4 regions of the Streptomyces cyclosori genome follow, and region 2 is predicted to be linked to each of the others. Evidence: riboswitches for the same ligand, from Rfam matches in the RefSeq annotation. Region 2 holds a riboswitch; each other region holds the start of a gene.

Region 1 (7,748 bases), 2.4 Mb from region 2:
GCCACCGCGTCCCTGCCGATCGGCCGCGAGGTGGCCCGGCGGGCCCTGGACGTCCTGGGCGCGGTGCGCGGCGGCGCCCCGGCGTAGGACCCGGCGCCCCGAGCACCCCGGCCCGGGGCCACCCGCCCCACCGGTCCGGGACGGCCCGGACCCCGGGACGGCCGGGCACACCGGGACGGGCCGCGGACGGCCCGGCGGCCGGGAGCGCCTGCACGTAGAATCGGCGCATTGTGTCTGAGCAGCCCCACACCACCCCCGCCCGCCGCCCCAAGAGCGAGCCCCGGTTCCCCGGCGGCCCCGCCGCCGACCCCGCCGGGTCGCACCACGAGCGGCGCATCCGGAGTTTCCAGCCGCGCCGCAGCCGGGTGACCACCGGCCAGGGCGAGTATCTGGAGCGGCTGTGGCCGCTGTGGGGCTTCGACATCGACGGGCGCGGAAAGCTCGACCTGACCGAGATGTTCGACGGGCTGCCCGTCGTCCTGGAGATCGGGTTCGGGATGGGCGAGGCCACCGGCCAGATGGCCGCCGACGACCCGGGCACCGGCATCCTCGCCGTCGACGTGCACACCCCCGGCCAGGGCAATCTGCTGGGCCTCGCCGAGCGGGGCGGGCTGACCAACGTGCGCGTCGGCAACGGCGACGCGATCATCCTGCTGCGCGAGATGCTGGAGCCCGAGTCGCTGGACGGGCTGCGCGTCTACTTCCCGGACCCCTGGCCCAAGAAGCGCCACCACAAGCGCCGCATCATCCAGCCCGACTTCCTCACGCTGGTCGCGCCCCGGCTCAAGCCCGGCGCCCTGCTGCACTGCGCCACCGACTGGGAGCCGTACGCGGAGCAGATGCTGGAGGTCCTGGACGCCCACCCCGCGTTCGAGAACACCCAGGCCGACGGCGGGTACGCGCCGAGGCCCGCGTTCCGGCCACTCACCCGGTTCGAGGGTCAGGGCCTCGACAAGGGGCATGTGGTCCACGACCTGCTGTTCACCCGCGTGACAGAGCTGCCCTCCGCCTGACGGCGCCTCCACGCACCGTCGCGGATTGTCCGTACCCCTCGTTAGGGTCGTCTGGTGCCGTCCGATTCGCTTCCGCCACGCCCTTCCCCGGACCCGGTCCAGCCGGTTCCGGACTGCGGCGCGCGGCCACGGTTCGAGGCCGTACCGGAGCGGGCGAAGTGGCGCTACCGGCCGCGGCGCGACTTCTGGCGCTCCAAGGCCGTCCGGGCCGGGGCGCTGATCACCCTGCTCGCCCTCTCCGGTCTGGTCATCCTGGCGATCGTGCGGGAGCAGACCGGCACCGAGGGGTTCCTGGTGGGCCTGGGCCTCGCGGTGCTGCCGGTGCCGCTGCTCGGCGCGGCCTTCCGCTGGCTGGACCGGGTGGATCCGGGGCCGTGGCGCAATCTGCTGTTCGCGTTCGCGTGGGGCGCGTGCGCGGCGGCACTGGTGGCGATCATCGCGAACTCGTTCGCGACCCGGTGGATAGCCACCGCGACCGCCGACCCGTCCTCCGCCGACCATCTGGGGGCGACCGTCATAGCCCCGGTGGTGGAGGAGAGCGCCAAGGCGGTGGCGGTGCTGCTGCTGTTCCTGTTCCGAAGACGGGACTTCAAGGGGATAGTCGACGGGGTGGTCTTCGCGGGCTTCACCGCGACCGGCTTCGCCTTCACCGAGAACATCCTGTACCTGGGCAACGCCTTCGGCGAGGACCAGGTCAGCCACACCGCCGGGTTCTCCTCGACGACGGCGGCCACCTTCTTCGTCCGCATCGTGATGTCGCCGTGCGCGCATCCGCTGTTCACGGTCTGCACGGGCATCGGCTTCGGCGCCGCCGCCCTCGCCCCGCCGGGCCGGCGACGGCGCCGGATCGGTCTGCCGCTGCTCGGCCTGCTGGTGGCGATGGGGCTGCACGCCCTGTGGAACGGCTCGTCGGGGTTCGGGACGTACGGCTTCTACCTGGTCTACGCCGGGTTCATGGTCCCCGTCTTCGGGCTGCTCACCTGGATCGCGGTGTGGAGCCGCCAGCGGGAGCTGCGCACGGTCGCGGCCGAGCTGCCCGCGTACGCGTCGGCGGGCTGGCTGGGCCCGGCCGAGCCGCTCGCGCTCTCCTCGATGCGGGCCCGCTCGATGGCCCGGGACTTCGCGTACCGCACCTACGGAGGCAAGCGGGCGGCTCGGACGGTCGCGGAGTACGAGGCGTTCGCCACGGCGCTGGCGTTCCTGCGCCACCGGGCCCGGCGCACCTCGGCGGGCCCCGACTTCCTCGCCCGCGAGCAGGAGCTGCTGCACCACCTGTGGGAGCGCAAGGAGGTGGCGGGCCCGGCGCTGCTGTACGCGGCGGGCGCGGCGGGCCGCATCTGGATCCCCCGCCAGCCCCAGCCGTACGGCCCGCGGGCGCCGCACCCCTACGAGACGTGGACCCCGTACGGCTCCGCCACCTGGGCGCCTCCCTCCCAGGCGCCCCAGGACGGCTCCCCCGATCCGCGTACGCCGTGGGGACCCCCGTACGACCCGTACCTGCGCTGACCCGCACGACGGGCGCCCGCGCCGACCCGTACGGCCCCGGACCCGCACCGACCGCGCCCGCTACGCCGACGCGGTCTTCAGCTCGCTCAGCTCGGCGTCGGTGAGCTCCAGGTCGGCGACCGCGACCAGCGCGGGCAGCTGGTCGACCGTGCGGGCCGAGGCGATCGGGGCGACCACGGTCGGCTGGGCGGCGAGCCAGGCGAGCGCGACCGTGGCGATCTCGGCGTCGCGCTCGCGCGCGATCCGGTCGAGCGCCGCCAGCACCTTCTGGCCGCGCTCGGTGGCCAGGTGCTGGCCCGCGCCCTCGGCCCGGACGCTGGCGACGCTCGCGCCCGGCCGGTACTTGCCGGTCAGGAAACCGGAGGCGAGCGCCGGGTAGGGGACGGCGGCCAGGCCCGAGCGGGCGGCGGTGTCCTGGAGGCGGCCCTCGTAGCTGCCGCGCGAGACCAGGTTGTAGCGCGGCTGGAGCGCCACGTACTTGGCGAGGCCCTCGCGGTCGGCGAAGTCCAGCGAGTCCTGGAGCCGCTCGGGGGAGATGTTGGAGGCGGCGACCGCCCGCACCTTGCCCTCCCGTACGAGCTGGTCGAGGGTGGTGACGATCTCCTCGACGGGGACGGACTCGTCGTCGAAGTGCGTGTAGTACAGGTCGATGTAGTCGGTGCCCAGGCGGCGCAGCGACTCCTCGGCGGCCGCCTTGACGGTCGGCGCGGCGAGCCCCTTGAACTTGGGGTGGGCGCCGACCTTGGTGGCGACGACGACGTCCTCGCGGTTGCCGCGCGCCGCCAGCCACTTGCCGATGATCGTCTCGGACTCACCGCCCTCGTTGCCCGGGAACCAGGACGAGTAGGTGTCGGCGGTGTCCACGAAGTTGCCGCCCGCGGCGGTGTAGGCGTCGAGGACGGCGAAGGAGGCGGTCTCGTCGGCGGACCAGCCGAAGACGTTGCCGCCGAGGGCGAGCGGGAAGACGGACAGATCGGAGGCACCGAGCGGGCGCAGTGAGGTCATAGGGGGGCAACGGGCCTGCGGGGCACGGGTATTCCGGGCACCCGAAGCCCGTCGCGGACGGCCTCGGCGACGGAAGGGGCCGCGTTGTTACGGGTTGAGCCCCTTGGACCGCAGCCAGCCCATCGGGTCGATGCCCGTGCCGCCCGGGGTGTGCACCTCCAGGTGCAGATGCGGGCCGGTCACGTTGCCGGTGGCGCCGACGCGGCCGATGGTGTCGCCGGTGGAGACCTGCTGGCCCGCGCTGACCGCGATCGAGGACTGGTGGCAGTACCAGAGCTCGGTGCCGTCCGACAGCTCGATCACCGTGCGGTAGCCGTACGAGCCGGACCAGCCGGCCGACTTGACCGTGCCGCCGTGGATCGCCTTGAGCGGGGTGCCGGTCGGGGCGGCGAAGTCGAGGCCGGTGTGGTGGCCGGAGGACCACATCGAGCCGGCCTCGCCGAACGTGGAGGTGATCGTGTACGAGCCGACCGGCAGCGAGAAGCTCTTGGCCAGCTCGGCCAGCCGCGCCTCCTCCGCCTTCTTGGCGGCAGCCTCCTCGGCGGCCTTCTTCTCGGCCGCCGCCTTCTGCTCGGCGGCGCTCGAAGCGGCCTTCGCCTCGCGCGCCGCGGACTCGGCCGCGGCCTTCTGGGCGACGGCCCGCGCCTCCGCCTCGGCGTCCGCCTGCTGGTGCTCGGCCTGCTGGAGGATGCGGGCGCGCAGGGCCTCGCCCGCGCCGGTGGCGCCCTTCTCGGCGTCGGCGCCAAAGACCCCGGCCATGGTGAGCGGGGCGGCGGCCACGGCCCGGTCGGCCCGGTCGGCCGGGGTGTCGTCGCGCTCGTCGTCCCCGGCCAGGTCGGCGATCAGGGTGCCCACGCCCGGCAGGGACTTCACGTCGGGGAGGTTGTCCGCGACGGAGTCGGGCAGGGATATGGAGACCGGGGGCTTGGTCTGGGCGCTGGCCATGCCGCCCGCGCCGACGGCCGCGATGACGCCGACGCCGAGGACGGTGGAGCTGCGGGCGAGTCCGCCGCGCTGCTTGGCGACGCGGTGCCGGCCCCGGACGGCGACCGACTCCTCGGTGGGGTTCCACTCCTCCCACACCTCGGTGTCACTGGGCGCGGTCCCGTACAGGGAGACGGGGGGAAGCGGCTGGGTGCCGAGGGCAGGCTCGTTGGACGCCACGGAGGCGCACTCCTTTCCTTCCTTCTCGCCTACCGGGTTAGCTGACGGGTTCGGAGCAGGAAGGTCTCCTACGGGCGTTCCGCGCGGACGCGGACGTGTCCGATTCACCCCAAGTTGGTGGTTCCCCGGTTCCCTTGCGGGATTCGGCGCACGCGCACGGTGCCGCCTTCTGCGACGGCTGGGACGACCGCGCTGCGTTATCGAACGTTAATAGACAGGCGGACCGGATTCCAAGCCGTTCCCGGTGATCGTTGGGGACAACTGCTGACGGTGTGTCAATTGTTATGCGCAGGGGCGCCGTTCGACTACGGTCCGTCATGACGGGTTCGCCCGGCGCCACGGGCACGGCACCACGGACACGGCGGGTCCGTCACGGCGGGTCCGTCACGGCGGGTCCGTCACGGCACCACGGGCATCGTCCGCCGCCGCTCCGGCTGCCCCACCCCCGGCCGGCCGACCGCGAGCAGCGCCATGTCGTCGCTGGCGCCCCCGCCCGTATGCCGCCGGACGTCGTCGACGAGCGCCTGGAGCACCCCGTCGGGACCGGCGAAGATCCGGCCGCGCAGCCGCTCGTACGGGTCGTAGAAGACCCCGGGCGGCTCGACGGAACGCGCCTCCGACAGCCCGTCCGTGTAGAAGAGCAGGGTCGCCCCGGCCGGGAAGGGGTACGTCTGCGCCCGGTCCGGCCACACCCCCAGCTCCGCCATCCCCAGCGGCAGCGCGGGATCGGCCGGGACCAGCGCGTCCAGCACCCCGTCGGCGTGCAGCATCAGCGGTTCGGGGTGGCCCCGGTTCACCAGCCGTACGGTGGCGGCGCCGCGCGGGACCTCGGCGAGCACGGCGGTGGTGAACCCCTCCACCGCGTCCAGGCCGCTGCGCCGGGCGCCCTCCCGCGCCAGCGCCCGCTCCAGCCGCCCGGCCACCGCCTCCAGGGTCGTCTCCTGCTCGGCGGCCTCCCGGAACGCCCCGATGACCACGGCCACCGCCTCGACCGCCTCAAGCCCCTTGCCCCGCACGTCCCCCACGACCAGCCGCACCCCGTACGGCGTGTCCTGGACGGCGAACAGGTCCCCGCCGATGAACGCGTCCGCCTGCGCCGCCTCGTACCGCGCGGCCACCTGGAGGCCGCCGATGCGGTCGGCGGGGGTGGGCAGCACCGCACGCTGGGCGGTCTCCGCGATGACCCGCGCGGAGGCCAGCCGCTCGCCGCTGCGGCGCAGGATGCGGTGGGTGAAGAGGGCGAGCACGGCGACCGTGAAGACGGTGAACAGCTCGCTGACGGCCTCACCGGTGCTCGGGATGTCGTGGTAGCGCTCGGCGATCAGCACCGCCGCCACCGCCCCGGCCCCCGCCAGGGCCGTGCCGCGCCGGCCGCAGAACGGGGCGGCGATCATCGGCGCCGCCGCGAAGAGCGCGGCCCCGGTGAGATCGGGCGGGGTGGCCAGGTCGAGGACGAGCCCGGAGGCCAGGAGCAGCCAGGGCAGCACCCGCATCAGCGCCCGGCACCGGGCGCCCTCCCGGCCACCGCCGTCTCCGAACTGCCGCACCTGTGGTCTCCTGCCCGTCCGCCGGGCCGCCGACGTCGCCCCTGACCAGGCTCCCGGGGACCGGGTCGCACGGCGAGCCCGCCTCGGCCAACCGGGTCAGCGCCGGTCCGCCCCGGTGGCGATCAGCCGCGCCCGGCACCGGCGCGGCCCGGCCCGTCCCCGTACGCAGGTGCCCCGGGCGTGCCGCCGGGCCGCCGGGTCGCCGTGCACCGACGGCACCCCGCCCTTGGCGTGCCCGGGGGCGGGCATCGCGGGGACGAGCGGTGACAGCGGCAGGCTGAGGGCGATCAGAAGCGCGCACAGGGCCAGGAAGAGCGGCACGGCGGGCACCTTCCGCCGCGCCATCGCCGCCAGGAACCCCGCCGTACGCTCACGCATGGTGCGCGAGAGACTACTGGACGTACACCTTCCGGTACGCCCGCCGCCGCTCCGCGTACACCCGGAAGGCCCCGGGGCCCCCGCGCACCCGGAAAACGCCCAGGGCCCGGCACATTTTCATGTGCCGGGCCCTGGGACTTCAGTAGCGGGGACAGGATTTGAACCTGCGACCTCTGGGTTATGAGCCCAGCGAGCTACCGAGCTGCTCCACCCCGCGTCGGTAAACACAACTCTACGCCATCCGGAGCCGTGCTCCGTACCAACCGGCGCCCGGGACCCCGTCCGTCCCGTGACTCAGCTGGTCAGCGGGGAGCTGAGCACCGGATTGCGGCTGACCAGCGAGGCGCCCGGGGTGTAGAGGAGCAGCATCATCCGGGCTCCCGGCGAGGTGACCGGCTCGGCCACGCAGGTGGTGACCCAGCCCGGGCCGTACAGCGCGTGCCGGATGGGCCGCTCGGAGCCGTCCGGGAAGGGAACCGGCGTCGCGCCCGTCTCCCGGTAGAGCGGACCGGCGACCGGATCGGCTTGGATCTCCTCCTCCAGCCGTCTCAACTCGACGTCGTTGGGCCGCATTTCCACCCCGTGCCGCAGCTGCGGCAGCACCATCGGCGCCCAGCGGTTCTCCCAGTCGGTGAGGGTGTCCTCGCGCGCCTGCGGGTCCAGGGTCATCCACCGCAGGGTGTTGGCCGGCACCTCGCCGCACGGGAAGAGCGCGGCGAACTCCCTGTTGTGGGCGAGCAGGTTCCAGGCGGCGTCGGTGATGTAGGCCATCGCGCCGTCGATCTGCTCCACGACCCGCTGCCAGACGCCCGGCACCGACATGCCCGAGTCGCGGTGCAGGGTGTACGGCGGGTACTCGCGGCGGGTCAGCCGCCACAGGAACGCCCACTCCTGCTCGTTGAGCCGGAGCACCCGCGCCACATTGGTCAGGAATTCGGCGGTGGCGTTGAGCTGCCCGTTCTCGAACCGGTTGTAGGTGCCCGGGGTGCGTTCGAGCAGCAGGTCCATCTGCTCCTGGCTGAGCCCGGCGACCCGCCGCCCCGGCCCCGCCTGCCGCGGCGGGAAGCCCGCGGACTCCGGGTGGATGGCGGCGCGACGCTCCTGCAGGAGGGTCTTCAGCGACATGCGGTCGCGG
Region 2 (7,748 bases):
AGGCGCGCCGGTCCTGCACGGACTTCAGCGACCACAGGTCGAGCACCGGGCAGTCGTAGCGGTCGGCGATGGACCGCACGTGCGCGGTGTAGGTGGCGACCTTGCCCCGCAGGTGCTTGAAGACGGGCACCCCGCGCGTGTCGAACCCGGTGGTCACCATGACCGTGGGGATCGCGCTCTTCAGATCGGCCACCGCGCGTTCGAAGCGCTCGGCCACGTCGTCCGGATCGCTGCCCGGCCGGATGATGTCGTTGCCGCCCGCGCAGAAGCTCACCAGGTCGGGCGCGAGCTCCTTGGCCCGCGGCACCTGCTCCTCGACGATCTGGTCGAGGAGCCTGCCGCGGACCGCGAGATTGGCGTAGCGAAAGGCCCCCTCCGGTCGCTGGTCTGCCAGTAGCACGGCGAACCTGTCCGCCCACCCGACGAACGCCCCGTCCGGGCCGGGGTCGCCGACGCCTTCCGTGAAGCTGTCGCCGATCGCCGTGTACGACCCGAACGTACCGCTGCTGAATGATCTCGAATCGTCTGCCACGAGACCATATCTTTCCCTTACGGATGTGACCTACGCGACCGTAAGGAGGGGTTGACGAGGGGTGATATAGGCCACCCGGTCAGTTTTCGCCGACGGGAATACGGACCGGGAGCGCACTTGATGACGGGGTGTCAGAGGCTGGCGCCCTGCTGGCGGAGGTAGGCCAGCGGGTCCACGTCCGAGCCGTAGTCGGGGGTCGTGCGGATCTCGAAGTGGAGGTGCGGGCCGGTCACGTTGCCGGTCGCGCCGGAGAGCCCGAGCTGCTGCCCCTCGGTGACGCTCTGCCCCTCGGCCACCGCGAGCTGGGAGAGGTGGGCGTACTGGGAGTACATGCCGTCGGCGTGCCGGACGACGACCTGGTTGCCGTACGCGCCGCCCCAGCCCGCCGAGACGACCGTGCCCGCGCCGACGGCCTTCACCGGGGTGCCGGTCTCCGCCGCGAAGTCCACGCCGGTGTGGTAGCCGCTGGACCACATCGACCCGGCCATGCGGTAGGGGGTGCCGATGCTGACGCTGTCGAGCGGGGCGCGGAAGCCGGAGGCGGTGCCCTGGCCGGTGGTGGCCGTGGTCGCGGCCTCGGCCGGGGCCGCCCCGGAGGCGGACGGGTCCGTGGCCGGGGCCCGCTCGGCGGACGTGCGCGCGGTGTCCTGCGGGGCGGCGGCCCGGGGCTTGGCGCCGAGGGTCAGCTTCATGCCCGGCCGGATCAGCGACGGGTCGGCGCCGACGACGTCACGGTTGTCCCGGTAGAGCCGGTGCCAGTCGCCGAGCCGGTGGTCCTCGGCGATCCGGGAGAGGCAGTCGCCGGACTTCACCTCGTACGTGGCGGGGGCGGCCTGCTGGGCCGCGGCCGGAGCGGCGGCGCGGACGGTCTGCGGCGCGGCGACGGGGGCGGCCGGCTTGGCGGCGGCGTGCGCGCCGGTGGCACCGAGCAGCGGGATGGCGAGTGCGGCGCCGCCGGTGCCGGCGGCGACCATGCCCCGGGTGACGGGGCTGGACTTGGGACGGCGGTGCTTACCCTTCGCGGGCATGGCGGATTCCTCTCCGGCGCCTGCGAGGTGAGCTGTCGGGTTCGGGCGGGAGATGCCCGGCCTCGGCACCGAGTGCGGCGCTCCGGCTTCACCCCGAGCCGTGCCGGAATTCCGGTACGGCGACTACCTGGGTCCCCCGCTCCTGCCGGGCGTGGATGAGTGCGGATTCCGGACGGTGGCAGGATTCGGCGGTCCACCCGGATTGCGGTGACCGTAAGCGAGTACGGCGGGCCGCGACAAGTGCCCATTCGCCGTCCGCATTCCCGGCCCGTAATTGACCGGGGAATTGCGGTCACCCTGCGTCGACCGGAACTCTCAACAGGCCCGGCCGGACGGGGGAATTCATTCGGGGCCGCCACCACGGAACGTCACGGATATGACGCTGCTCACGGGCAACCTCCCCGTCCCGCCGGGGAGATGGACAGGTTTTGTCAAATCGCCCAATCCGGGCGAAAGTTCCACCCTGATTCATCCGCCATGCACACCAACGCCCCGTTCTGTCCAGTTTTGGCGAGCATCTCGCTCCGGGAAAACACCCGGGGAAATCACCCGAGGCGGTCGCCGCGGATCTCCACCGCATTCGGATCTTGAATTCGCTTTCCTTGATCCGCTCACACCCGCCGGAACCGGAACACCGCCGCGTCGAGATCGCCCCGCAGCCCCGTCTCCAGGCCCCGGTGCAGCAATACCGCTCCCCCGTGCACGGCCCCGGTCTCCTCGCAGCGGTAGGCCGCCGCCGGATCCAGACCGCGCAGCCGTACGGGCGGGGGCCGCTCCCCGTGGTGCTGGGCCTGGAGGTGCGCGAGGACGACGGATTCCCCGCCCCGCACGTACTGGACGGCGCTCAGCCCGCCGCTCGGCGCGCGCAGCCGGTACTGGGCACCGAGCTGCACCACCTCGCGGATCTCCTTGTACAGCGCCACCCAGTCGCGCGCCTCGGCGAGTTCGGCCTCGCTCCAGCGGGTGAGGTCGCCGCCGATGCCCAGCACCCCGGCCATCGCGCTGACGAACCGGAACCGCAGACTGCTGCGGCGGCCGTTGAGCTGGGTGTTGGGGCTGTCGGTGACCCAGGCGGCCATCACCCGGGCCGGGTGCAGCTGGCTGAAGCCGTGCTGGATGGCGAGCCGGTCCAGCGGGTCGGTGTTGTCGGAGGTCCACACCTGGTCCGTACGGGAGAGGATCCCCAGGTCGATCCGGCCGCCGCCGCCCGAGCAGGACTCGAAGGCGACCCGGGGGTGGGCCGCCCGCAGCCGGTCCAGCAGGCCGTACAGCCCGTGCACGTGCGCGGTCCACAGCCGCGCCGGATACGCCTCGCCGGGCCAGCCCGCGTCCGTGAAGCAGCGGTTGAAGTCCCACTTCACATAGTCGACGGGCGCGCCCGACAGCAGGCCGTCCAGCTGCTCCCAGAGGTGTTCCCGCACGTCCGGGCGGGCCAGGTTGAGCACCAGCTGGTTGCGGAACTCGGTCCGGGCGCGCCCGGGGTGGTGCTGCACCCACTCCGGGTGGGCCCGGTACAGGGCGCTGTCCGGGTTGACCATCTCCGGCTCCACCCAGATCCCGAACTCCATGCCCAGCGCGTGCACTTCGTCGGCGAGCGGCCCCAGACCGCCGGGGAAGCGGTCCGGGTTGGGCGTCCAGTCGCCGAGTCCGGCCCCGTCGTGGGTGCGGGCGCCGAACCAGCCGTCGTCGACGACGAAGAGCTCCACGCCCAGCGCGGCGGCCCGCCGCGCGAGCGCGCGCTGCTGCGGCTCGCCGATGTCGAACCCGGTCGCCTCCCAGGAGTTGAAGAGCACCGGCCGGGTGCGCCCGGCGTCCGGGACGACCCGGGCCAGCTGCCAGGCGTGCCACTCCCGGCTGGCGCCGCCGAAGCCGCCGGCGCTCCACAGCCCGGCGAAGACGGGGCTGGTGTACGACTCGCCGGGCGCCAGCGACAGCAGCCCGGAGTCGTCGTACCCGGCGCCCCCGCCGATCTGCACCCCGCCGTCCGGCAGGTGCTGTACGGCGATGCGCCAGGACCCGGACCAGCCGAGGGCGCAGCCGTACACCTCGCCGCTCTCCTCGGTGGCGGCGCCCTCGGCGTCCAGGGCCACCCACGGCAGGTGCTGGTGGCCGGTGTGGCCCCGGCGGCTGCCGAGGACCTTGTCGCCGGGGGTGAGCGGGGAGCGCACGAGCCGGGATTCGGCGGCCCAGCGGCCGTGCAGCTGGCCGAGGCGCCAGCCGTCCCGCGCGGGCAGGGTCCAGACGGCGGCGTCGGCGCGCAGCACCTCCACGTGCGGGTCGCCGGGCGCGCCCTCGTGGCGCAGGGTGGTCCAGCGCTCGACCACATCGCTGTCGTCGCGCATCCGGTAGTGCAGGGTGATCCCGAGCCGGTGCACGGGGTCGGTGAAGCGCAGGCGCAGTTCGTCGGCGTCCGCGTCCACCCGCACGCCCTCGAAGCGCCACTGCGTCCCCCGTACGTCCGGGGTCCGCACGGAGAGCGCCGGGCGCACGAACCGGGGGCCGCCCTCCACCACGTACTCCTCCCGGCCATCCAGTGGTGACTCGAAGGGCCAGGGGGGCCGCTGCGGCTCGGCGGCCAGTTCCTCGGCGTCCGCGAGCGTCAGCCGGGGGCCCCAGTGCAGGTGCAGCAGTTCCGCACGGTCCGTGAGGTGCAGGGCATAACCACTGGTGCGGCCCGTGAGGAGCCAGAGCCCTCCCCCGCCACCGGTTTCGATCATCGCGATCCCTCAATTCCGCGCACATACGAACAGGCACGAACACCAGAGACAGGATCGGGGGCCGGGGCCAGCCGGGGCAACGGGTGCGCGGGGGTCGCTTTCCCGCCGGTCCGCCGAGATGATTGCCCCGGGAATCCATGTCGTATCGTCGGGATGATCCAGCGCGAGCGTCTATGACCACATCAGGAGCCCCCGTGACCCAGCAGACTCCGCAGGCCCCTTCGACCGATTCGACCGAACCCGAGCTCTCCGGGGTGCGCAACTTCCGTGATGTGGGCGGACTCCCGACCGTCGACGGCCGCCAGGTGCGGCACGGCCGACTCTTCCGCAGCGGTCACCTGGCGCACGCGACGGCGGCGGACGCGGCCTTCCTCGCCGGCCTCGGCCTGCACACCGTCTTCGACTTCCGCAACGCGGCCGACCAGCGCCTGGAAGGCCCCGACGTCGAGCTGCCGGGCGTGCGCAACGTGAACATACCGCTGACCGACCCCGCCGACGGGGCGGAGTTCTGGAAGATGGTCCGCGACGGCGACCTCGACCAGCTGCGGTCGGTCCTCTCCGGCAGCCGCGGCGCCGACCGGATGGCCGACTCGTACCGCACGATCATCCGGCAGCGCACCGCCGAGCACAGCCGGGTGCTGCACGCGCTCGCCGAGGACAGCGTCCCGGCGCTGATGCACTGCGCGGCCGGCAAGGACCGCGCCGGGCTCTCCATCGCGGTCTCGCTGCTCGCGGTGGGCGTCGAGCGGGACGCCATCGAGGCGGACTACCTCAAGTCCAACGACCCGCACCGCCGCTACAAGATGCACCGCAGCGACAGCTCCCCGGCCGGGCTGAGCGCCGAGGTGGTGGAGCTGCTCAACCCCCTCTTCGACGCCCGCGCCGAGTATCTGCGCGCCGCCTTCGACACGATCGAGGAGACCTGGGGCACCACCGACCGCTATCTCGCCGAGGGGCTCGGGCTCTCCCCCGAGACCCGCGAGCGGCTGCGCGACCGCCTCGTCGAGGACGCGGTCTAGAGCCCGTGCGGCAGCGCCCCGGGGGCGCTCACTTGCCGACGGTGAACAGGAGATAGAGGAAGGCCGCGAAGATGTGGCCCGCGATCAGATAGGCGAAGAGCCGGACCACCAGGCCCCGGGGGAACTTCGTCTCCTGGGTGCTCGCTCCGGAGGGTCCCGACGAGTTCTGCGACATGTGCGTACCTCTCAGCCGTGCGGGTGGTGCGGATGCGGATCGGGGCTCTGGAGCAGGGTGTGGACGAACAGGAACTCGGCCCCGCCGTGCGAGACGGCGGAGATCCGGTGCGGGGTGAGCGAGTCGAAGTGCGCGCTGTCACCGGGGTCGAGTTCGTGCACGGCATCGCCCAGGCCCAGCCGCAGCCGCCCGGACAGGACGTAGAGCCACTCCTCACCGGGGTGGACTCGGACGAGCTCGCGCTGGGTGCCGTACGGGACCTGCACCCGCAGGGCCTGCATGGCCCGGCCGGAGTGCCCGGCCCGGTGGTAGGTCCAGCCGTCGGCCTCGGCGGGCTCGGCCCGGCCGCCCCGGATCACCGGCTCGCGCTCGGGCGGCATCTCACCCAGCAGCTCGGAAACCGTCGTACCGTAGGTACGGGCGAGCGCCAGCAGCATCGGCAGCGAGGGCTGGCGGGCGCCCGTCTCCAGACGGGAGAGGTGCGCGGGCGAGAGCCCGGCCCTGGGAGCGGCGGCCTCCAGGGTCAGACCGCGGCGCCGCCGCAGGTCACGCAGGCGCGGGGCGACATCGGGAAGCGCCGGTCCGGACGGCTCCCCGACGCCTTCGGCGGGAGTGCTCATGCACCCCATTCAGCCGGATTCTTGCCTCTGGGGCAAACTTTTTGCCCCAGAGGCAAATTCCCGAGCACCTAGCGGTTGGCCACCGCCTGCTTCACCAGTGTCCGGCCGAAGTCCCACATCAGTCCGCCGCCACCGTGGGCGTCCTCCATCACGGCGGTGAACGCCTCGACGAAGCGGTCCACCTCGCGTTCGCCGATCGTCAGCGGCGGGATGAGCTTGATGACCTCCAGGTGGTCGCCGGAGACCTGGGTGAGGATGCGGTGGCGCTGGAGCAGCGGCACCACGACCATCTGCGCGAAGAGGCCCTTGCGGGCCGCCTGGAGCATGGTCCAGCGTCCGCGCAGCCGGATCGAGGAGGGCTTGCCGAACTCGATGCCCACCATCAGCCCGCGCCCGCGCACGTCGTGCAGCAGCTCGTAGCGGTCGACCAGCGCGGCGAGGCGGGACTTCAGGAGCGCGCCGGTGGCCCGGGCGTTGGCGACGACGCCCTCGTCCTCCATCACCGAGAGCACGGCCAGCCCGGCCGCCATCGCCTGGGCGTTGGAGCCGAAGCTCGCCGAGTGGACCAGGACGCGGTCCATCGACGAGTACACCTTCTTGAAGATCCACTCCTTGCCCAGGGTCGCCCCCACCGGCACATAGCCGCCGGAGAGCGCCTTGGCCACGCACAGCAGGTCCGGCTCGACGCCGCTCTCGTGCTGGTACGCGTAGAAGTCGCCGGTGCGGCCCAGGCCCGTCTGGACCTCGTCCGCGATCAGGAGCGCCTTGTGCCGGTGGAGCAGCTCCTGGGCGGCTCGCAGATAGCCGGGCGGCGCCTCGTGCACGCCCTTGCCCTGGATCGGCTCGACGATCAGGGCGGCCACGTCGCCCTTCTTCAACTCCCGCTCCAGCGCGTCGAGATCGCCCAGCGCGACCGCCGTGTCGGGCAGCAGCGGGGCGAAGCCGTCGCGGAACCCCGACTCGCCGTTGACCGACAGGGAGCCGGTGGTCAGCCCGTGGAAGGCGTGCGTGCAGTAGAGGACCCTGGGCCTGCCGGTGGCGTACCGGGCGAACTTCAGGGCGGTCTCCACCGCCTCCGTGCCGCTGTTGCCGAAGAAGACCCGGTCCAGGTGCGGGCTGTGCGCCAGCAGCTTCTCGGCCAGCAGGCCGGGCAGCGGCTGGCAGTCGAAGCGGGTGAGGTCGGCGAGCGAGGCGTCCAGCACGTCGTGCAGCGCCTTGCGGACGACGGGGTGGTGGCGGCCCAGCCCCATCACCCCGAAGCCGGCGAGCATGTCCAGGTAGTCCTGGCCCTTCTCGTCCCAGAAGTACGCGCCCTCGGCCCGCTCGTAGACCTTGTCGAAGCCGATGGTGTGCAGCATGCGCGGCAGCTGGTGGTTGAGGTATCTGCCGTGCAGCTCGTACCGCTCCGCGCCGCGCTCGGCGAGGAGCCGGGCCAGGTCGAAGCCCTTGGGTTCGCCGTCGGTCATCCGTCGTTCTCCTTCTCGGCCGCCGCGGCGGCGTCCTGGCGCGCCGCCAGCGCGGCGCTGATCCGTCCCGCGATCTCCACCGGGGTGAGCCCGATGTCCGCGAGCACCTCGGCGCGCTTGGCGTGCGCGAGGAACTGCTCGGGGATGCCGAAGGTGCGCAGCGGGGTGTCCACCCCGGCGTCCCGCAGCGC
Region 3 (7,748 bases), 450 kb from region 2:
CCAGGAGCGGGCCGATGCGTGGGGCGACGGTGTTGCCGGGAAGTGCCGGGGGAAACGGATGCGACTGCGTGGGCGGTTCACCGCCCCTGCACCGCCTCGAAGTACCGATGCCGAACGCGCTGCCGTTCGCCATGGGCACCTTCGACACCATCGGCGCCATGTCCCGCGCCGCCTTCCCGCACCGGCACACCTTCTACGAGATCGTGCACGTCACCGGGGGCACCGGCGCCCACGTCCTCGACTTCGCCCGGTTCGCGCTGCGCCCGCCGCACCTCGGGGTGATCGCCCCCGGCCAGGTCCACCAGTGGGATTGCGCGGACGGGCCGGATGGCTGGGTCATCCTCTTCACCGACGACTTCCTGCTCGACCACCCCGACGACCGCGCGCTGCTGCGCGGCCTCGGCCCCCGGCCCTGGCTGGCGCTGGACGAGGACGCGCACGCCTGGACGTCGTCGCTGGTGGCCGAGATGTACGAGGAGTACCGGACGGGCGCCGAGGGCTTCCACGGGGTGCTGCGGGCGCTGCTGCACGTCCTGGTGGTGCGCACCGCCCGCCTGCCCGGCCCCCGGGGCGGCGAGGAGGTGGCGCGGGCGGGCGGCGTGGCGGGCGCGTTCACGGCGCTGGTCGCCCGTACGGAGGAACTGCCCCCGTCGGTCCGGGCGTGCGCCGACCGGATCGGGGTGTCCGTGGGCTATCTGAACGAGGCGGTGAAGGAGGCCACCGGCCGCACCCCCGGCGAACTCATCCGCCAGGCCCGCACCCACGAGGCCAAACGGCTGCTCCTGCACACGGAACTGACGGTCCGACAGGTGGCCGCCCGGGTCGGCTTCGGCGACCCCGCCTACTTCTGCCGCTTCTTCCGCAGGGAGACCGGTACCAGCCCCGGCGACTTCCGGCGCGGTGGCGGAGATTTTCACCACGACCACCGCATCGTGTCCATCGCCCCGCCCACCCCGCCCGCCTAGCGTCGTAGCCGTCCCCCACACTCCACCCCCCGAGGAGCAGCCATGGACGGCGAGACCGAAGCGCCCCGGCACGAGGACACCGCGCCCGCGGGCGTCGACGGGCAGCGGCACCCCAGCCGCAAGACCGTGCTGAAGGCCGCGCTGGCCGCCGGGATGGCGGTGCCCGTCTCCCTGGTCGCGGTGCCGGCGCTGGCGCGCGGCGTCGCGGGCAGCGGCAGCGCCCCCGCACTCACCCCGCCCTGCGACGACGGCGACGACCCCACCCCGGCGCAGATCGAGGGCCCCTACTTCAAACCCAACTCGCCGCTGCGCTCCTCGCTCCTGGAGCCGGGCACCCAGGGCACCCGGCTCACCGTCACCGGATACGTCTTCGGCCGGGCCTGTCTGCCCATCTCGGGGGTGCTCCTGGACTTCTGGCAGGCGGACGACAACGGCGCGTACGACAACACCGGCTTCAAGTTCCGGGGCCACCAGTTCACCGACGCGCGCGGCGCGTTCACCCTCACCACGATCGTGCCCGGCCTCTACCCCGGGCGCACCCGGCACATCCACGTGAAGGCGCAGGCCCCGGGCCGCGGGGTGCTCACCACCCAGCTGTACTTCCCCGGCGAGCCGCGCAACAACACCGACTCGCTCTTCGACGCCCGGCTGCTGATGACCGTACGGGACGCGGGCGGCGCCAAGGAGGCGGCCTTCGACTTCGTGCTCGACGTGCCCCAGACCCCGACGCCGACCTCCTCGCCCACCACCGCGCCGCCCACCACCGCGCCGCCCGGCACCACCTGGGCGGTCGGCACCTCCTACCGCGCGGGCGACCGCGTCGACTACGGCGGCCGTTCCTACGTCTGCCTCCAGGCCCACACCGCCCAGCCCGGCTGGGAGCCGCCGAACGTACCCGCGCTGTGGCGCTCCGCCTGACCCGTCCCGGCCCGCGGTGAGGGGTGAATCACCGTCAGGCCGGGGCGTGCCGTCGCCGCTGTCGACCGTCCGGGGCCGGCAGCGGCGTCGGTGTGCCGGCGCCCGGCGAATTCCCGGCGCCAGGTCGACCGGTGCCCCAGCCGTTCAGCGGCCTCGATTGCCGGGCGGGGAACGGTGTCCGGCGCGATGCCCGCGTACGTCGTCGAATTGACCGGGCATCGGGAAAAGCGGTCCGCCCGCGACCGCGATTCGCCGCACTCCGCCGCGCCGCCATATTCTTCAGAGCCGCGCACCATCAATTCCCTTGCCGCGCCGTATTCACGGACCGCGGACGAAATGAACTCGGCCGCGGCGGCACTGTTCCGGCCGTCCCGCGCCCGGCGGATGTCCCGCAGGGCCAATGGCACACTGCGCTCATGACGACGAAGACGACACAGACGGTCGACGCGGCGGCGGCCGGTACCTGGACGCTCGGGGACCGGACCGTCAACCGCCTGGGATTCGGCGCGATGCGCCTGACCGGCAGCGCCGCCTTCGACCTCGGCAGCTCGCGCGACCGCGAGCAGTCGATCCGGGTGCTGCGGCGCGCGGTCGAGCTCGGCGTCGACCACATCGACACCGCCGCCTTCTACTTCTCGCGCCTGCGGTCCGCGAACGAGCTGATCAACCGGGCCCTGGCCCCCTACCCGGACGAGCTGACCATCGTCACCAAGGTCGGCCCGGGGCGCGACGCGAGTGGCGCCTGGCTGCCCTGGGCCACTCCCGGGCAGCTGCGCGGCCAGGTCGAGGAGAACCTGCGCCAGCTCGGCCGCGACCACCTCGACGTGGTCAATCTGCGGCTCAACGGCCCAGGGCCCCTCTCCGACCACTTCGGCGCGCTCGCCGAGCTGCGCGAGGCGGGCCTGATCCGCCACCTCGGCCTCTCCAACATCGGGCCCGAGCACCTGGCCGAGGCCCAGGCCATCGCGCCGGTGGTGTGCGTGCAGAACCGGTACGGGCTGGCCAGTCGTCCCGACCGGTCCGGGGACCTGCTGCGGATCTGCGGCGAGCAGGGCATCGCGTTCGTCCCGTTCTTCGCCATCGCCGGTGAGGGCCGCGAGGGCGGCGCGGCACCGGACGGCGCGGGCGACGACGACGCCGTCCTCGCCGTCGCCCGCGCGCACGGGGCGACGCCCGCCCAGGTCCGGCTGGCCTGGACGCTCGGGCAGGGCGGGCACGTCCTGGCGATCCCCGGCACCGGCAACCCGGACCACCTCGCCGAGAACGTGGCGGCGGGCGCCCTGCGGCTGACCGCCGACGAGATGGCGCTGCTCGACGCGGTTCGCTGACGGCCGGGCCCCACGGCCGGCCCGCCCCGACCCGATCGCACCCTCTTGTCCGAAATGGTCCGGAGCAGGGCTCTTGCTCTGCTATTACGCCAATGTGCCCGTTGGTGACAGTAAGGCGAAATAACCTTTCATTTGCTCGGCGTCGGGGCAATTGTATTTCGCGGCCCGCAAGTGAATTGGGTCACGTGGGTGAGGGCGTGCGCGGCAAGCGTACGCCCTCATTTCCGTTCCCTGGACGGCGAGTTGGGGGCGCACCGTACTGACGTCCGGAATGCCGTTCTTCCGGTGGATCTTTCTTCGGGGAACCAAGGTGAATTGACGGCCTTGTTTCGTCCGGCGGAATTCGCTTACGGTCACCTTCAAATCCGGACGGACCGCCGAATCCTGCCGCTGCCCGGATACCTCCCACACAGGAAAAGGCAGGAGCGGGGGACCCAGGTAGGCCGCCGGATCCGGATCCCGGAACGGCTCGGGGTGAAGTCGCGCCCACCGCGGCCGGGCAGCTCTCGCCCGAACCCGACAGCTCACCCCGCAGGCGCACGAGAGGAATGCGCCATGCCTGCAAAGGGTAAGCACCGCCGTCCCAAGTCCGGCTCCCTCACCCGGGGCATCGCCGCCGCGGGCACCGGCGGCGCCGCGCTCATCATTCCGGTGATGGGCGCCACCACGGCCGGTGCGGCACCGGCCGCGCACGCGGTCGCCGCCGGCACGACAGCGGCGCACACCGTCGCGGCCACGCTGCCGCTCGCCCCGGCCAAGGCCGCCCCGACGTCGTACTCCGTGGTCGCCGGTGACTCCCTTGCCAAGATCGCCGACGATCTGCGGGTGAGCGGCGGCTGGAAGCAGCTCTACCAGGACAACCGGCAGGCCATCGGCGCCGACCCGACCCTGATCCACCCCGGTCTGAAACTGTCGGTGGGCAAGGCGGCGAAGGCGCGGGGCGGCGAGGCCCGGACCGCCACCGCGGCCCGCGCCGACCGTTCGGCGCGCACCGGCACCCCGCCCCAGCAGACGACGGCCGCCGTGGCGAAGACCACCCGCTACAGCAACGACCTCGACGGCTGGATCCGCGAGTCGCTGGACGTCATGGCCCAGCACGGCATCCCCGGCTCGTACGAGGGCATCTACCGCAACATCATGCGCGAGTCCTCGGGCAACCCGCTGGCCGTCAACAACTGGGACTCCAACGCGGTGGCGGGCACGCCCTCCAAGGGCCTCCTCCAGGTCATCGACCCCACCTTCCAGGCGTTCCACGTGCCCGGCACCTCGCTGGACAGCTACGACCCGGTCGCCAACATCACCGCCGCCTGCAACTACGCGGCGAGCACCTACGGCTCGATCGACAACGTGAACGGCGCCTACTGAGCAACGGCGCCCACCGGGCCGCGGCGGCACCCGCTGCCGGACGCCGGGACAGACCACATGGTCCATGACGGACCATGTGGTCTGTTAGCGTGACCGGGACCAGGGAGGCCCGCCATGCCACGCCCCACCCGCGCCGAACTCGACGCCGAGATCGTCGAGGCCGCCGCCGCGCTCTTCACCGCGCGGGGCTATCTCGGCACGTCCGTGCAGGAGATCGCGGACCGCGTCGGATACTCCAAGACCGGTCTGCTCCACCGGTTCCCGTCCAAGGAGCGGCTGCTCGCGGCGACGCTGACCGGGCCGCTCACCGAGTTCGCCGCCCTGCGCGCCACCTGGGCCGCGCTGGCGCCCGGGCCCGAGCGGCAGCGGCGCGCCTCGGCCGACCTGGTCGAGCTGGCCCTGCGCCACCGCTCCCGGCTCGCCCTGCTCTTCAACGCCGGGCTGCCGGTGCTGCCCGGCGCGCTCGCCGGGGTGGCGGGCCTGGGCGACCTGGGGGACCACCGCACCGAGACGCTGGCCGCCTTCGCCGACCCGGCCGACCTCGCGGGCACGATCCGGGCCCAGCTCGCCGTGACCGGTCTGCTGAGCACCGTCGCCGCCCGCCAGGACGTTCCGGACGACCTGCTGCGCGCCCCGCTGCTCGACGCCTTCCGGGCCGCGTGCGGCACCGCCGCCACCCGGACGGCCGTACGGGACGGGGGCGCGGCGTGCTGAGCCCGCGCACCGCGGCCCGCCGGGCGTTGCGCGGCCGGCGCAAGTACCCCGTGATCCTGGCCCTGCTGGCCGCGGTGACCGTCGGGGGCGACCGGGCCGCGGCGGCCTGGACCGAGCACCGTACGGCCGACGCGTTCCAGCGGGCGCAGCGCCTCGCCTCCGCGCCGCACGTGCGGGTGCACGGCTTCCCCGTACTGACACAGCTGGCCGGGGGCACCCTCGACCGCGTCGACATCGAGGCCGCCGACATACCCGCGGGCCGTGACGGCGGCCGGCTGCCCGTCACCACGCTGAACGTCGAGCTCGACCGGCTGCGCCGCTCCGCCGACGCCACCGAGGCGCACGCGGACTCCGCGCGGGCCACCGCCTTCCTCTCCTACCGCGACCTCAGCGGCGCGCTCGGCTTCGACGTCGCCTACAGCGCCGACAGCACGAAGGCCGCGCCCCGCGTGGCGGCCACCACCACCCTGCCGCTGCTCGGCCGGGCCACCGCCAGCGCCCGGGTGACCGTCGCGGGCGACCGCGCCATCGCCCTGCGCGACGTACGGGTCGCCGGCGATCTGCCGAAGGGGCTGCGGTCCCTCGTCACGGGCGCGCTGGAGCGGGAGTTGAGGCTGGACGGCATCCCGGCGGGGCTGGCCCTGACCTCGGTCACCACCGACGAGAAGGGCCTCACGGCCACCTTCGCGGGCCGGGACGTCACCTTCCGCACGGACGGCCGCGCCTGAGCGGCCACCCCCGTGCGGGACTCACCGCCTGGGCGGCGGTACGGAGATGACGCGCCGCCAGAGGCGGTGGCGCGGCGACCACACCCGCAGCGCGGGCACCTCGAACGACATCTCGGTCGCCTCCGGCGGGGGCGGCGGGTGGTAACGGCCCGCGCTGACCGAGAGGTTCACGATCAGATGGGCGTGCCAGCGGCGGCCCACGCCCCGGCGGTCGGCGAAGACGAGGGCGCCGTTCACCCACCAGGAGACGGAGCGCGCGCCGAACTCCACCCGCAGATCGACGAAGGCCCCGGGGGCCACGGCCGGGTCGCGGTGGTAGAGGTGGGCGTCCCTGACGTGGTTGCTCAGCTCCAGGAGATCGGGGTTGTCCGGGTGGTACTCGAACACGTCGATCTCCTGGCCGCCGTCCCGCCAGGTCCAGATGGCGGGCCAGGCACCGAGCACCCCGGGCAGCCGTACCCGCGCCTCCAGGACGTCGCCCGCGCGCACCATGATGTCCTCGTCGCTGCCCTCGGTGGTCAGCAGGCCGGTGTCCCACAGCCCGTCGGGGCGGCGCCGGGCGCGGAAGACGCCGTCGCGGCTGTAGGCGGGGTCGGCGACGAGATGGTCCAGCTTGTCGTCGTCCGGGTTGACGGGGCCGCCGTCGGGGTAGGCCCAGGAGCGGCCGGCGACCCACTGCGCGGGGGAGCCGAAGTCGGCCGTGAGGACGGGGAGCGGCGGAGCCTCGGGAAGCACGGCCACACTCTGGCACAGGCGCGGCGGCGCCCCGGGGAAGCCGCACCGCACGCGGACGCCACCTCGCGTTACCCGGCAGTATGCTTTACGTAAGCAAATATCTGTTGCCATGGCGCGGGAATATTCACAATGTGGACGGCGAGCGGGGGCGGGTCCCGGAAAGGGTCGACATTTGCTGTACGGGGCGCGCCTGCCGTGCTACTGTTGATCCCAGTTGCAGTTGTGGTTCCCAAAGACTTCAAGTGCCTTGGTGGGCTAACCCCGCCGGGCATTTTTGTATTTCCGGACATCGTTCCGGACGGGGCAATCATCACGGCGACGCCGGGGTTCGCACAGTGCGGGCCCCAGGGCACTGCCCCGAAGGAGATATGACATGGCTACTGGCACCGTGAAGTGGTTCAACTCGGAAAAGGGCTTCGGCTTCATCGAGCAGGACGGCGGCGGCCCGGACGTCTTCGCCCACTACTCCAACATCGCCGCCCAGGGCTTCCGTGAGCTCCAGGAGGGCCAGAAGGTGAACTTCGACGTCACGCAGGGCCAGAAGGGCCCGCAGGCGGAGAACATCACCCCCGCCTGAAGCCACTGAGGCACAGGTTTGACGCAGCTGGGGCCCGCACCTTGTGTACGGGCCCCAGCTCGTTGCTGTCTGTGGGCCGCCGCGTGCGAAGGAATTCCGCGGCCCGGCACCGAATGGTTGCCCCACCGCCCACCGAATTTATTTTCGTTTTTACTTCCGGCTCGTTCTTGCGATTCCAGGGCAGCGAATCCTGCCGCGAATTCCTCGATGCGTGCCATATCGAGGAAGGTTCTCCATGAACCGGTCAGCCCGCACGAACGGCGGCTCGTTCGGCGCCCGCAAGGGCGGCGGCTCCGCCGGGCACGACCGGGGCACGCGCCCCCGCCGTCCCGCCGCCCAGAAGGGCGAATTCGCCCTGCCCGCCACCGTCACCCCGGCCCTGCCGCCCGTCGAGGCGTTCGCCGACCTGGACATGCCC
Region 4 (7,748 bases), 3.4 Mb from region 2:
AAACATGCGCGTAACACACCGGCCACCCCCTGAATCGCGCCCCGTTGAGCCCTCACACCTACAGAAGTGAGGCCCAGGACCCCGCAAAGTGGCCGACCGGCGGGTTTTCCTTGTGAAGAACTTCACGAACTTTCTTGCGGAGGGGTACCCGGAAGGGCCCCGCGGGGCCCTTCCGGAGCCGTCTCAGGCGATCGACCAGGCGATTCCGTCGAGGATGTCGTGCTCGCTGACCACGACCTCGGCGGCGCCGGTGCGCTCCATGACGCCCAGCAGGACCAGCGCGCCCGCCGCGATCACGTCGATGCGGCCCGGGTGGAGCACCGGGATCGCCGTGCGCTCCTCGTGGGTCGAGGCCAGCAGCCGCTCGGTGACCGCGCGGACCCGCTCGTGGGAGATGCGGGAGTGGTGGATCGCCGCCGAGTCGTACGCGGGAAGCTCCAGCGCGATCGCGGCCACCGTGGTCACCGAACCGGCCAGGCCCACCAGCGTGCGCGGCTCGCGCAGCGGCACGGTCTCCTCGGCGAGGTCCAGGGCCGCCTCGACGTCCCGCCGTATCGCCGCGATCTGCTCCGCGCCCGCCGGGTCGCCCGGCTGGTGGCGTTCGGTGAGGCGGACGCAGCCCACGTCCACCGAGCGCGCCGCGCGCACCTGGTGGGAGCCGACGACGAACTCGGTCGAGCCGCCGCCGATGTCGACGACCAGGTAGTCGCCGTCGGCGTGCAGCTCCCGGGTGGCGCCGGTGAAGGAGAACTCGGCCTCCTGGTCGCCGGTGATCACCTCGGGCTCGACGCCCAGGATGTCCACGACGCCCCGCACGAAGTCGTCCCGGTTCTCCGCGTCGCGGGAGGCGGAGGTGGCCACGAAGCGGACGCGCTCGGCGCCCAGCTCCCGGATGACCGCCGCGTACTCGCGGCAGGCCGCGAAGGTGCGCTCCAGCGCCTCGGGGGCGAGCCGGCCGGTGCGGTCGACGCCCTGGCCGAGCCGGACGATCGTCATCCGGCGGTCCAGGTCGACGAGTTCGCCCGTCTCCGGGTCGGCGTCGGCGACCAGCAGCCGGATCGAGTTGGTGCCGCAGTCGACGGCGGCGACCCGGGTCACTTCTCGTCCCCGCCGGGCGCGCAGGGCGTGACGCACGGGCCCTTCGCCCACCACTCGGGCAGCATGGCGATCGCCTCGTCGCCGAGCGGGTTCACCCCGGGACCGGCCGCCAGCGAGTGGCCGACCAGCACGTGCAGGCACTTGACCCGGTCCGGCATGCCGCCCGCGCTCGGGAAGCCCTCCAGGACCTCGATGGCGTCCCGGCGGGCGATGTAGTCCTCGTGGGCGGCGCGGTAGGCGGCGGCCAGCTCCGGGTCGGCCGCCAGCCGCTCCGACATCTCCTTCATGACCCCGTTGGCCTCCAGGGTCCCGATCGCCGACGCCGCACGCGGGCAGGTCAGGTAGTACGTCGTCGGGAACGGCGTGCCGTCGGGCAGCCGGGGCGCCGTCTCGACCACGTCCGGGTTGCCGCACGGGCAGCGGTGGGCGATCGCGCGCAGCCCGCGCGGCGGACGGCCCAGCTGCTCCTGGAAGGCGGCGATGTCCAGGTCGGTGGGCTCGGTGCGGGGAGTCTGGGGCGGAGGGGTTTCCATCGTGGGTTTCTTGTCTCTATCTATCGCTGGGGGTCACGTCGTCAGTTGCCCGGGCGGTCGGCCTTGTCCACGCCGTCCCAGAGGTTCGAGTGCCACGGCCGGCCGGTGGCGGCCTTCCCGTCGCGGTGGTCCTTGCCCGCCGCCGGGTCGGTCACGGTGTAGCCGGTCTCGCCCGGGAACTGCATGTGCAGGTGCTCCCGGGCCAGCCGCTTGATGTACGCGTCGTCCTGGAGCCGGGCCTTCTCGTCCCGCAGCCGCTCGACCTGGGCCGCCGCCTCGCGCTCCTTGCGGCGCTGCTCGGCGATGTCACCGCGCTGCGACACGTACTGGCGCATCGGGTACGCGAGCGCCACCACCAGGGAGCACATCACCAGCGCGAGCAGCGCGGCCCGGCCGGTCAGCCGGGAGCGGCGGGCCTGGCGCCGGGTCTGGGAGCGGTAGACGCGGGCGGCGGTCTGCTCGCCGAGCACCTTGAGCCGGGCCGCGGTGGAGAACCGGTCACGGTTTCCCTTGGCCATGTCGCCCCGCTCCCCTCACGTACGTACAACGTCCCCGGACACGGTACGGGACCGTGGCCGGGGACGGACGTACGACAGGGCGGTCAGCCCTTGAAGCGCGGGAAGGCGCTGCGGCCCGCGTACACCGCGGCGTCGTCGAGGATCTCCTCGATGCGCAGCAGCTGGTTGTACTTGGCGACGCGGTCCGAGCGGGCCGGGGCGCCGGTCTTGATCTGGCCGCAGTTCACCGCGACGGCGAGGTCGGCGATGGTGACGTCCTCGGTCTCGCCGGAGCGGTGGGACATCATGCACTTGAAGCCGTTGCGCTGGGCCAGCTCGACGGCGTCCAGGGTCTCGGTCAGCGAACCGATCTGGTTGACCTTGACGAGCAGGGCGTTGGCGGAGCCCTCCTCGATGCCGCGGGCCAGGCGCTCCGGGTTGGTGACGAAGAGGTCGTCGCCGACGATCTGGACCTTGGAGCCCAGGCGCGCGGTGATGGTGTTCCAGCCGGCCCAGTCGTCCTCGTACAGCGGGTCCTCGATGGAGACCAGCGGGTACGCGGAGACGAGCTCCTCGTAGTACTCGGTCATCTCGGCGGCCGAGCGGGACTTGCCCTCGAACTCGTACTTGCCGTCCTTGTAGAACTCGGACGCGGCGACGTCGAGCGCCAGGGCGATGTCCTTGCCCGGGGCGTAGCCGGCCTCCTTGATGGCCTCCAGGATGAGGTCCAGGGCGGCGCGGTTGGACTCCAGGTTCGGGGCGAAGCCGCCCTCGTCGCCCAGGCCGGTGGAGAGGCCCTTGTTCTTCAGGACCTTCTTCAGCGTGTGGTAGACCTCGGCGCCCCAGCGCAGGGCCTCGGAGAAGGACTCCGCGCCGATCGGGGCGATCATGAACTCCTGGATGTCCACGTTGGAGTCGGCGTGCGACCCACCGTTGAGGATGTTCATCATCGGGACGGGCAGGAGGTGCGCGTTCGGGCCGCCCAGGTAGCGGAACAGCGGCAGGTCGCTGGCCTCGGAGGCGGCGTGCGCCACGGCGAGGGAGACGCCGAGGATGGCGTTGGCGCCGAGCGAGCCCTTGTTGTCCGTGGCGTCCAGGTCGAACATCGCCTGGTCGATCAGGCGCTGCTCGGTGGCGTCGTAGCCGACGAGCTCCGGGCCGATCTGCTCGATCACGGCGAGGACGGCCTTCTCGACGCCCTTGCCCTGGTAGCGGTTGGGGTCACCGTCACGCAGCTCGATGGCTTCGAAGGCACCGGTGGAGGCACCGGAGGGGACGGCGGCACGGCCGGTGCTGCCGTCGTCGAGGCCGACCTCGACCTCGACCGTGGGGTTGCCTCGGGAGTCCAGGATTTCCCGGGCTACGACGACGTCGATGGACGGCACGAGCATCTCCTTCTGGGATGTGATGCGAATACGCCGGGCCGCGTGGTCCGGCACCCCTGAGCCTAACCGCCTCCGGAGCATCGGCCAGCCGACCGACCGGCCCGTGGGACGAAACGGGGGGCAAAATGTTCCTGAACGAAACAAAGCACGGCCCTCCGGGTTCAGCTGTGGGCTGAGTGGATCTTGGCGTGCGCTTTCGTCCGCAGACCTGCGGGGCCCGAGCGCGCAGTTCCCCGCGCCCCCGACTGCCCGGGGTGCGGGGAACTGCGTGAGCGGGTCCGCGCGGTCCGCGGGCGCCACGCGGGCGTGGCACCCCGGACCGCGGGCGGACTCAGCTCAGGTGGAGCTTCTGGTCCACGTAGATCAGGTTCGCGTCCTTGACGACGTCCTTGTTCAGCTCGAACAGCTTCTGCCAGCCGCCCTTGACGCCGTGGGCCTGGGCGATGGAGCCCAGCGTGTCGCCGGCCTTCACCTTGTACTCGCCGTCGCCGGTCTTGACCGGGGCCGGGCGGGACTCGCCGCGGGAGGCCGGGGCGGACTCGCGCTGGGCCTTCGGGGCGGCCTTGGGCGCGGCCTTCTTCGGGGCGGCCTGCTTGGCGGACGAGCCGGAGGTGTCCACGTTCGCGGCCGAGCCGCCGGCGGTCAGGTTGCCCGCGCCGGCGCAGGACCAGGCGCCCGGGCCCTGCATGGCGAGCAGCTTCTCGGCGGTGGCGATCTGCTGGCCCTTGGTGGCCAGGTCGGCGCGGGAGGCGTACTGGGTGCCGCCCGCCGCGGCCCAGGAGGACTGCGAGAACTGGAGGCCGCCGTAGTAGCCGTTGCCGGTGTTGATGGACCAGTTGCCGCCGGACTCGCACTGGGCGACCGCGTCCCAGGTGGCGACGGAGGCGGCGGAGGCGTTGCCCGCGGCCATCAGCGGGGCGGCGACGGCGGCACCGGTGACACCGGCGAGCGTGGCGACGCGGACGGCCTTGGACGGGCGGCGGTGCTTGCCCTTGCCGGAAAGCAGCATGGAGTTCTCCTCACCGACGCCTGCGAGGTGAGCTGTCGGGTTCGGGCGAGTGAGTGGCCCGGCCGCGCCTCTCGGCACGTCTTCACCCCAAGCCGGTCCCGTCGGCCGTCTCGTACGTCCCGCCGCATGGCGTACGTCTCTCAACGGCCGGGCCCGGCACTTACCTTGGGTCCCCCGCTCCTGCCTACGGCGCGTCAAGCGTCGACTGTTCCCGGCGACCGGCGGCAGGATTCGGCGTTCCCGGTCGAAGGGGCCCGTGGTGACGAGCGCTCCGACCGTAAACACACCAACCCCTGATGTTCAAAGGGGCCCATCAAGGAAAAATCGCCCCCGCCCACCCCTCCGTATCCCCTGTTTCCGCAGGTCGGGGGCGTGTCGTACGGACCGGGCAGACGGGGCAGGCCAGTTGACGGAAAGAGACCCATGTCTCACTTGCGCAGAAGCGGACATAGGCCCCTGAACTACCCCTTGGGCGGGGCCGGGTTGTCCGTCTTTGCCAGGTTCAGATCAAGGCTCTGACCGGGCAGGATCAGATCGGGATCCGAGCCGATGGTCTTCTCGTTCGCCTTGTAGAGCGCCGACCAGCCGCCCTCGACCTTGTGCGAGCGCGAGATGTCCCACAGGTTGTCGCCGGGGCGGACGGTGTAGTCGCCCGGACCGCTCAGCACCTCGTCCGACTCGCGCGAGGCGGCGTCGCCCCGCGAGGGGTGCTGTCCGGCTTCACGACCGCTGTCCGTATTGCCGGAGTCGCCGGTCGCGCCTCCGGTGCCGCCGGCCGCGGGCGTGCCGCTCTCGGCCGGGTCGGGCGTGCCCCGGTGCTTGCCGCCGGTCCCGGTCCGCGGAGCCCCGTCCTTCGGCTTGGCCGGGGTCTTCGGCCCGGCCGGGGCGTCCTTGCCCGCGGAGGGCGCGGCCGGGGCCGTCGGCGGCTTGGAGGCGGCCGGGGCGGACCCGGCGGGCGCCTCGGTGTCCTTGGCGGGCGCCGAGGGGGTCGCGGAGGTGTCCGCCCCCTCGGAGGCCGTGGCGGCGGGCGAGGGCTGGGCGCCGGGGTCGACGGCGGGCGCGCCGCCGCCCCGGGTGAGCCCGGAGATCCCCGAGCAGCTGGTGAACGCCTGGGGGCCCTTCGCCGCGAGCACCTTCTCGGCGACGGCGATCTGCTGGGCGCGGCTGGCCAGGTCGGGGCGGGCGGCGTACGCCGTGCCGCCGTAGGTCTCCCAGGTCTCCTGGGAGAGCTGGAGGCCGCCGTAGAGGCCGTTGCCGAAGTCGGCGCTCCAGGAGCCGCCGCTCTCGCACTCGGCCACCCGGTCCCAGGTGGTCGCGGAGGCGGCGTTCGCGCCGCTCGCCGCGAAGAGCGGAAGGGCGAGGGCCGAGCCGGTCACCCCCGCCGCTACGACGAGTGCGGGAGCCTGGCGGGGTCGGCGGTGCCGTCCGTTCCCGGAGCGCATGCTGTGGCCTTCCGTGTGACTACGTCTGTGACTGCTGAGGCGGAGCCGTCGAGTCGAGGGGTGAACGTAGCCGTACTCGAACGCTTGTCACAAGTCGATGGACCCGCGATAACGCGAAAGTCACAGTTTTGACGTACCGTCAGTTACGGCGGGCGTGAACTCGACCGGAAGGGTGCGCAGTCCACGCATGATGAGCCCGCCGCGCCAGCGCAAATCAGCAGGATCCACCGCCAACCGCAGGTCAGGAAGGCGTCGCAGCAGGGTCGCCAGCGCCGTCCTGGCCTCCAGCCGGGCCAGGGGCGCGCCCAGGCAGTAGTGGATGCCGTGCCCGTAGCCCAGGTGCTGGTTGTCGCGGCGGCCGAGGTCGAGCACATCGGGGTCGGGGAAGCGGTCCGGGTCGCGGTCGGCGGAGGCGAGCACCACCAGCACCGGGTCGCCCGCGGCGATGTCCTGGCCGCCGATGCTCAGCGGCCGGGTGGCGAACCGCCAGGTGGCCAGCTCCACCGGGCCGTCGTAGCGCAGGAGTTCCTCCACCGCGGTGTCCAGGAGCTCCGTCTCCCCCGCCACGAGCGAGGCGGCCAGGCGCGCCCGCTGCTCCGGGTGGCGCAGCAGCGCGTACATCCCGTTGCCGATGAGGTTCACGGTCGTCTCGAAACCGGCGAACAGCAGGATGAAGGCCATCGCCGCCGCCTCGTTCTCGCTGAGGTGCTCGCCGTGGTCGCTGGCCCGGATCAGCCCCGAGATGAGGTCCTCGCCCGGCTCCTCCCGCTTGCGGTGGATGAGTTCGAGCAGATAGCCGCGCATCTTCTTCACCGACCGGGCGACCCCGCCGCGCGGGCCGCCGCCGTGCCGGATCATCATCCCGGCCCAGTCGCGGAAGTCGTCCTGGTCCTCGCGCGGGACGCCGAGCAGGTCGCAGATGGCGTAGATGGGCAGCGGGAAGGCGAACTCGTGGATGAGGTCGGCCTCGCCGCCCGCCGCGAACCGGTCGATCAGCGCGTCCGTCAACTCCTGCACCCGGGGCGCGAATTCGGCCACCGTACGGGGGGTGAACGCCTTGGTGACCAGCCGCCGCAGCCGGGTGTGGTCCGGCGGGTCGATGTTGAGCAGATGCGTCATCAGCTCGGCCTTGCGCTCGCCCGGGATGCCCGTCTTGCCCTTGGCGTGCGCGCGCTCGTCGTGGTGCGCCGGGTTCTTCGACAGCCGCTGGTCGGCGAGCGCCTGCCGGGCGTCGCCGTACCGCGTCACCAGCCACGCCTCCACGCCGCTGGGCAACGTGGTCCAGTGCACCGGCGAGTTCTCCCGCAGCCATCCGTACGCGGGGTACGGATCGGTGGCGAACTCCCAGGTGAACATGGCGGGAACCGGCCCGGAGGGCTCCATGGGGCAGGACATCGCTCAGCTCGTCCCCGCCGTGCGGGCCGCCTCCGCCGCGCGGATCGCGTCGCGGTAGGCGCGCGCCGCCGCCCGCAGGGCCGCCTCCGGGTCCACGCCCTCGGCCTCGGCGGCGACCGCCAGGGCGAGGAGGCGGTAGCCGGCGCCCTCCCCGGCGGGCAGCGGCACCGCCAGCTCCCCGATGCGGGCGCGGGAGGCGAGCTTGGCCGCCAGCGCCAGGGCGGGCTGGCCGAGCGGGACGCCGTCGGTCACCGACTCGCGCCGCTTCTCCGCCGCCTTCTGCCGCAGCCAGTGCTCCCTGACCTCCTCCGGCGTCTCGGCCCGCTCCTCGCCGAAGACGTGCGGATGGCGGTGGATCAGCTTCTCCACGATCGTCGCGGCCACGTCGT

The links. Region 2 has a riboswitch for cyclic di-AMP ahead of AB5J87_RS05980 (peptidoglycan DD-metalloendopeptidase family protein). Riboswitches for the same ligand answer to the same signal wherever they lie in the genome.
Region 1: another riboswitch for cyclic di-AMP. It lies ahead of AB5J87_RS16650 (M23 family metallopeptidase); the one in region 2 lies ahead of AB5J87_RS05980 (peptidoglycan DD-metalloendopeptidase family protein).
Region 3: another riboswitch for cyclic di-AMP. It lies ahead of AB5J87_RS03935 (transglycosylase SLT domain-containing protein); the one in region 2 lies ahead of AB5J87_RS05980 (peptidoglycan DD-metalloendopeptidase family protein).
Region 4: another riboswitch for cyclic di-AMP. It lies ahead of AB5J87_RS21045 (transglycosylase family protein); the one in region 2 lies ahead of AB5J87_RS05980 (peptidoglycan DD-metalloendopeptidase family protein).

The regions. Positions count from the first base shown of each region.
Region 1 covers NZ_CP163520.1:3,758,761-3,766,508, forward strand. Annotated here, with positions in the region: gene lhgO (L-2-hydroxyglutarate oxidase) at 1-87, shown strand, start outside; gene trmB (tRNA (guanosine(46)-N7)-methyltransferase TrmB) at 231-1,013, shown strand; gene AB5J87_RS16640 (PrsW family intramembrane metalloprotease) at 1,068-2,519, shown strand; gene AB5J87_RS16645 (aldo/keto reductase) at 2,580-3,524, opposite strand; gene AB5J87_RS16650 (M23 family metallopeptidase) at 3,612-4,637, opposite strand; cyclic di-AMP (ydaO/yuaA leader) riboswitch at 4,700-4,847, opposite strand; gene AB5J87_RS16655 (PP2C family protein-serine/threonine phosphatase) at 5,087-6,181, opposite strand; gene AB5J87_RS16660 (hypothetical protein) at 6,332-6,613, opposite strand; tRNA gene AB5J87_RS16665 (tRNA-Met) at 6,757-6,830, opposite strand; gene AB5J87_RS16670 (helix-turn-helix domain-containing protein) at 6,908-7,748, opposite strand, start outside.
Region 2 covers NZ_CP163520.1:1,334,147-1,341,894, forward strand. Annotated here, with positions in the region: gene AB5J87_RS05975 (SGNH/GDSL hydrolase family protein) at 1-532, opposite strand, end outside; gene AB5J87_RS05980 (peptidoglycan DD-metalloendopeptidase family protein) at 664-1,560, opposite strand; cyclic di-AMP (ydaO/yuaA leader) riboswitch at 1,565-1,728, opposite strand; gene AB5J87_RS05985 (alpha-galactosidase) at 2,172-4,277, opposite strand; gene AB5J87_RS05990 (tyrosine-protein phosphatase) at 4,451-5,296, shown strand; gene AB5J87_RS05995 (DUF6126 family protein) at 5,325-5,471, opposite strand; gene AB5J87_RS06000 (helix-turn-helix domain-containing protein) at 5,483-6,091, opposite strand; gene AB5J87_RS06005 (aspartate aminotransferase family protein) at 6,160-7,557, opposite strand; gene dxs (1-deoxy-D-xylulose-5-phosphate synthase) at 7,554-7,748, opposite strand, start outside.
Region 3 covers NZ_CP163520.1:884,783-892,530, reverse strand. Annotated here, with positions in the region: gene AB5J87_RS03950 (AraC family transcriptional regulator) at 15-965, shown strand; gene AB5J87_RS03945 (carbohydrate-binding protein) at 1,119-1,883, shown strand; gene AB5J87_RS03940 (oxidoreductase) at 2,300-3,211, shown strand; cyclic di-AMP (ydaO/yuaA leader) riboswitch at 3,577-3,762, shown strand; gene AB5J87_RS03935 (transglycosylase SLT domain-containing protein) at 3,767-4,576, shown strand; gene AB5J87_RS03930 (TetR/AcrR family transcriptional regulator) at 4,691-5,290, shown strand; gene AB5J87_RS03925 (DUF2993 domain-containing protein) at 5,284-6,018, shown strand; gene AB5J87_RS03920 (beta-glucanase) at 6,040-6,753, opposite strand; gene AB5J87_RS03915 (cold-shock protein) at 7,127-7,330, shown strand; gene AB5J87_RS03910 (DEAD/DEAH box helicase) at 7,566-7,748, shown strand, end outside.
Region 4 covers NZ_CP163520.1:4,734,113-4,741,860, reverse strand. Annotated here, with positions in the region: gene AB5J87_RS21065 (exopolyphosphatase) at 184-1,098, opposite strand; gene AB5J87_RS21060 (DUF501 domain-containing protein) at 1,095-1,631, opposite strand; gene AB5J87_RS21055 (septum formation initiator family protein) at 1,673-2,149, opposite strand; gene eno (phosphopyruvate hydratase) at 2,233-3,519, opposite strand; gene AB5J87_RS21045 (transglycosylase family protein) at 3,845-4,522, opposite strand; cyclic di-AMP (ydaO/yuaA leader) riboswitch at 4,525-4,724, opposite strand; gene AB5J87_RS21040 (transglycosylase family protein) at 4,984-5,964, opposite strand; gene AB5J87_RS21035 (cytochrome P450) at 6,085-7,359, opposite strand; gene AB5J87_RS21030 (nucleoside triphosphate pyrophosphohydrolase) at 7,363-7,748, opposite strand, start outside.